2 linked regions of the Blastochloris viridis genome follow. The protein of the gene in region 1 binds, or shares a complex with, the protein of each later gene. Links are inferred from orthologs where the notes say so. Each region holds a gene or a part of one and is shown on either strand. Other genes may lie near its edges.

Evidence for each region. Proteins that work in one complex are often made in the same cells at the same time.
Region 2: the proteins of tldD (region 1) and BVIR_RS03680 are in contact, whole or in part, in a solved structure (PDB 5NJ9), measured with the Escherichia coli proteins. The link is inferred for Blastochloris viridis from one-to-one orthologs.

Annotation. Positions count from the first base shown.
Region 1 is NZ_CP012946.1:3,419,109-3,421,961, reverse strand. It holds tldD (metalloprotease TldD), read left to right. Parts: upstream 1-639; coding sequence 640-2,067; downstream 2,068-2,853. Other genes in the region: BVIR_RS14865 (monovalent cation:proton antiporter-2 (CPA2) family protein), read left to right, coding at 2,474-2,853; BVIR_RS14875 (invasion associated locus B family protein), read left to right, coding at 1-170. UniProt on the Escherichia coli protein: Metalloprotease involved in CcdA degradation. Suppresses the inhibitory activity of the carbon storage regulator (CsrA).
Region 2 is NZ_CP012946.1:826,953-829,878, reverse strand. It holds BVIR_RS03680 (TldD/PmbA family protein), read left to right. Parts: upstream 1-750; coding sequence 751-2,103; downstream 2,104-2,926. Other genes in the region: BVIR_RS03675 (3'(2'),5'-bisphosphate nucleotidase CysQ), read left to right, coding at 2,090-2,914; BVIR_RS03685 (DUF6101 family protein), read right to left, coding at 1-416.

The DNA of each region.
Region 1 (2,853 bases):
GCTGCCTGCCCAATGGCTGCGTCGCCGAGGTGGTGATGGACGAAAAGCTGCTGGGCCAGCTCAAGGTCGGCAAGCAGGCCACCTTCATCATCTTCCAGACCCCGGAAGAGGGCATCGGCATTCCGATGCAGCTCAACGGCTTCGGCCCTGGCTTCGAGAAGCTGCCCTGAGGCTCCGCCGCGACGGTGGTCCGCCGCCACCCGCCGTGGCAGCGGCCGGCGGGGCGTCTTAATCCTTTGGCGTCGCGGATCATGGGTCCCCTTTCCTCGCATCGCTTCGCGATGCTCGCCGGGGACGACGCATCGAGGGTGTCGTGGGCGCGGCCGGAAAACTTGGCCAGAAAACTTGGCGGTGAAACCACCTCCGGTCATCCCCGGCGAGCGCGGCGTCAGCCGCGCGAGGGAAGGGGACCCATGATCCGCGGCAGGAACACGCGATACGGTTTCCGGATGATCCCTTCGGGCTCCCGGAAACAAGCTCGCCGAAAACCCCTTTGCGAATAAGGGTTTTCCGGCGATCGGAATACGGTTCTCCGACCTGATCGGCCGGAAACCGTATGAGGCGCACGGCTGGCGATCGCCCGAACTGGCAATCGCCTGGTGGCGGCCCTATCTTCCGGGCAACAGCCGGAGCCCGCCCATGACCGCGTCGTCCTCGCTCTCCCTCCTGGCCCGCGCCGGGCTCGACCCGGCCGCAGCCCTGCGCCTCACCGCCCACGCCCTCGATGGCGCCGACGATGGCGAGCTGTTCCTGGAGTATTGCCAGAGCGAGGCTCTGGTGTTCGACAACGGCCGGCTGAAGACGGCGAGCTACGACACCTCGCAGGGCTTCGGCCTGCGCGCGGTCAAGGGCGAGGCCGCCGGCTACGCCCACGCCTCCGACATCTCCGAGGCGGCGCTGGCCCGCGCCGCCGACGCGGTGCGGGCGGTGGCCTCCGGCCATCGCGGCACGCTGGCGCTGGCGCCGGAGCGCACCAACGTGCGGCTCTATGGCGACGACAACCCGCTGGGTGCCCCGGCGTTCGAGGTCAAGACTGCGCTGCTGGCCGAGATCGACGCCTATGCGCGCAGTCGCGAGCCGCGGCTCAAGCAGGTGTCGGCCTCGCTGGCCGGCTCCTGGCAGGTGGTCGAGATCGTGCGGCCGGACGGCGAGATCGTCCGCGACGTGCGGCCGCTGGTGCGGCTGTCGGTCAATGTGGTGGCCGAGCACGGCGGCCGGATGGAAACCGGCAGCTACGGCCTCGGCGGCCGCGAAGGCTTCGCCCGCATCATCGCGCCGGAGACCTGGCAGGCGGCGGTGGACGAGGCCATTCGCCAGGCGCTGGTGAATCTTGAGGCGGTGCCGGCGCCGGCCGGCGAGCTCGACGTGGTGCTGGGCGCCGGCTGGCCCGGCATCATGCTGCACGAGTCGGTCGGCCACGGCCTGGAAGGCGACTTCAACCGCAAGAAATCCTCCGCTTTCGCCGGGCTGCTCGGACAGCAGGTCGCGGCGCGTGGCGTGACAGTGGTCGACGACGGCACCATTCCCGGCCGGCGCGGCTCGCTCACCGTCGATGACGAGGGCACCCCCGCCCACCGCACCGTGCTGATCGAGGACGGCATCCTGGTCGGCTACATGCAGGACCGCCAGAACGCCCGGCTGATGGGCATGACGCCGACCGGCAACGGCCGGCGCGAGAGCCACGCCCACGTGCCGCTGCCGCGCATGACCAACACGGTGATGATGGGCGGCGACCGCAGCCCCGAGGAGATCATCGCCTCGGTCAGGAACGGCATCTATGCGGTGGCGTTCGGCGGTGGCCAGGTCGACATCACCTCCGGCAAGTACGTCTTCAACTGCACCGAGGCCTATCGCATCGAGAACGGCAAGGTCGGCGCGCCGCTGAAAGGCGCCATGCTGATCGGCAACGGCCCCTCCGACCTTCACCGCGTCACCATGATCGGCAACGACCTGGAGCTCGACCCCGGCATCGGTACCTGCGGCAAAGCGGGCCAGGGGGTGCCGGTCGGCGTCGGCCAGCCGACCCTGCGCATGGACAAGATCACCGTCGGCGGCACCGCCGGGTGAAGCTTGATGCCTGGGTCCCCTTCCCGACCGCCTGACGGCGGTCGCCGGGGACGACCGCGAGGTGGTTCGCAGCCATGTTCGGCGGTGAAGGTCCGTGGTCGGATTTTCGAGCTGCGGCGGCGACAGCTCGGCCGGTCGTCCCCGGCGAGCCCGCGCAGCGGGCGAGGGACGGGGACCCAGGGACCACGCTACAACCAAATCCGCTCCTCACTTCAGTGTGACCATCCGTCCCGAATCGGGACACGGGTTTTCGTTCCCCTGTCCGCATTGTGGTCACGAGCCTTGGCCAAGAAGGACGCGCGCGGCGGACGCCGCACGATTCGTACCGCGCAAGCCTGATGCGGCCTGCGAAATCCGGCCTGATCGGCCGGATTTCGTATGCCATCGCAGACCCCTTGGAGGACGGATGCACGCCGACGGCTTTGGCCTGTTCGAGCAGGTGTTGGTGTTGCTGGGCGCCGCGGTGCTGGCGGTGCCGCTGGCCAAGCGCGCCCGCCTCGGTTCGATTGTCGGCTACCTCCTTGCCGGGGTGGCGATCGGTCCGCAGGCGCTCGGGCTGTTCCACGATCCCGGCACCGTCTCCCACCTCGCCGAACTCGGCATCGTGTTCTTCCTGTTCCTGATCGGGCTGGAGATGAAGCCGTCGCGGCTGTGGAAGATGCGCGGCGACATTCTCGGCCTCGGCGGCGCCCAGATGCTGATCACCGGCGCCACCCTGATGTGCGTGCCGCTGGCATTCGGCCGGCCGTTCGATGCCGCGCTGGTGGCGGGGCTCGGCCTGGCGCT
Region 2 (2,926 bases), 2.6 Mb from region 1 along the record:
TCGCGCCAACTCCCGTCGCCATTGCCGATCAGGAGCGGGCAGCCGAGGCTCTTGGCCCAGGCTTGCCAGTCGGCGATGACGTCGTCGCAATCGTCGGCCGCCGACAGCGTCACCGACAGCGCCGGGTCGCGGTGAGCGAGCACCACCGCGATCTGGCTGTGGTCTGGGGTGACGTCGGGCTCGATTCGGACGACGACGCCGAGATAGCTCTCGATCGGCACGTTCAGCCGCATCCGCACCCCGGCCACCGCCCGCCGCACGATGACGCGGGTGCGGTCGATCTCGATTTCGCGAATACGTCCGTCGGCAGACGGATCGACCGCCGCGAAGCACGCAGGCAACGCGAAAGGATCGATCCGAGACGTGCGAGCGGCTCCGGAAGATAAACCGATGCCGCACTCAGTTTGACGCTGCATAGTACTCCCCGCCGGTTTTTATTCGTCCCGGTTTGACATGAAGACTACCGCGGCGGTTTCGCTATGCGCTTAAGAAGTTGGGTTAACTAAACCTGAGCTTGGTCCGTTCCGCAGCCATGCTTGACGCAACCTTTCCAACACCAACCCTGGCGGGTCCCGGCGGCGTTGGCGGCCGGCGCGGCGCGCGCGAGCCGCGCCCCCTCTTTCGGAAGCCGGCGCAGCTTTGCCAGAATTGCAGTTCACCTCTGGTCTGCCGCGCTGGCCCGCCCGGCGCTCGCGCAAAGCCGTTTCCACTTTGCTCGAAACGGCTTAAACCGCACTGGAAAGGACACCCATGACCGATCTCATCGACCTGTCGGCGCTTCAGGCGCGCGTTGAAACCTTGCTGGCTGCCGCCCGCCGTGCCGGCGCCGATCAGGCCGACGCCGTCGCGCTGCGCGGCGTGTCGCTGTCGGTCGAGGTGCGCGACGGCCGGGTCGAGGAGAGCGAGCGCGCCGAGGGCGATGACATCGGCCTTCGGGTGTTCGTCGGCCGCCGCCAGGCTGCGGTCTCCACCAACGACGTCGTTCGGCTCGACCCCGACCAGTTGGCCGAGCGCGCGGTGGCGATGGCGCGGGCGACGCCGGAAGACCCCCACGCCCGGCTGGCCGATCCGGCCCGGCTGGCCACGACGGTGGCCGATCTCGATCTGCTCGACCCCGTTCTGCCCGACGCAGCAGTGCTGGAGCGCCTCGCGCGCACCGCCGAGCAGGCCGGCCTCGGCGTCGCCGGCGTCGCCAAATCCAACGGCGCCTCGGCCTCCGCCGGGCTGGGCGGCTTCGTGCTGGCGACCTCGGGCGGCTTCCGCGGCGCCTATGTGTCCAGCCAGCACAGCCTGTCGATGACCGCCATCGCCGGCGAGGGCACCGCGATGGAGCAGGACTGGGAGATGAGTTCGGCGCGCCACGCCCGCGACCTCGACGCCGCCGCCGACATCGGCCGCAAGGCCGGCGAGCGCGCGGTGCGGCGGTTGAACCCGCGCAAGGTGGCCACCACCCGCGTGCCGGTGATCTTCGACCCCCGCGTCGCCGGCAGCCTGGTCGGCCACATCGCCGCCGCGGTCAACGGCGCCGCCATTGCCCGCAAGACCAGTTTCCTGCTCGGCAAGCTCGGCAGCGAAATCATGCCGCGCGGCACCCGCATCGTCGATGACCCGCTGCGGCCGCGCGGCCCGCGCTCGCGCCCGTTCGACGGCGAGGGCGTCGCCAGCGCGCCGCTGGTGCTGGTCGATGACGGCGTGCTGTCGTCGTTCCTGCTCGACAGCGCCACCGCCGACGAACTCGGCCTTGCCACCACCGGCCACGCCAAGCGTGGCACCGGCGGCCCGCCCAGCCCGGCGCCGACCAACCTCCATCTCGCCGCCGGCCCGCTGAGCCCGCGCGAGCTGATCGGCGATCTGGCGGAGGGCTTCTACGTCACCGACCTGATCGGCATGGGCGCCAGCATCGTCACCGGCGACTATTCGCGCGGCGCCTCCGGCTTCTGGATCGAGAATGGCGAGCTCACGTTTCCGGTGTCCGAGGTGACGATCGCCGGCCACCTCGCCGATATCTATCGCGCGCTGACCCCGGCGAACGACCTCGAATTCCGCTACAGCACCAACGCGCCGACCGTGCGGGTGGAGGGGCTCACCATTGCCGGACGCTGACGCTCTCGCCGATCCGGAATCCGCCTGCGCCGTTCTCGCCGCGGCCGCCACCGCCGCCGGCGACATCGCCCTTCGCTACTTCCGCGCCGACGTGCGCAGCTGGACCAAGGGCCCCGCCAAGTCGCCGGTCACCGAGGCCGACGTCGCGGTCGACGTCTTCCTTCATCAGCGTCTGCTCGAGCTGGCGCCGGCCTATGGCTGGCTGTCGGAGGAAACCCGCGATTCGACCGACCGGCTGACGCGGTCGCGGGTGTGGATCGTCGACCCCATCGACGGCACCCGCTCCTTCATCGCCGGTGGCGCCGACTGGTCGATTTCCGCCGCGCTGGTCGAGGACGGCCGCCCCATCGCCGCCGCGCTCTATGTGCCGGTCTCACAAGAGCTGTTCGTCGCGCGCCTGGGCGGCGGCGCCAGACTGAACGGCCGGCCGATCCGCGCCGGCGACCGCACCGACCCAGCCGGCGCCCGCATGGCCGGCCCCAAGCAGGGCTATCCGGCGGTGACACGGCTGATGGAGCAGGCCGGCGCGACCGAGCGGGTGCGTTCGCTGGCGCTGCGCATCGCCCGCGTCGCCGAGGGCGCGCTGGACGCCGCCTTCGCCAGCGCCGGCGGCAACGACTGGGACCTCGCCGCCGCCGCCCTCCTGGTCGGCGAGGCCGGCGGCCGGCTCACCACCCACGCCGGCGCCGGGCTGGTGTTCAACCGGCCAAAGCCCGTTCACGGCGCGCTGGTGGCATCCGGGGCGGCGCTGCACGGCCCGCTGCTGGCGCGGCTCGCCGACATCGGCGCGCCACCGACGCCACCGGGCTGACGGTCCAGGCCC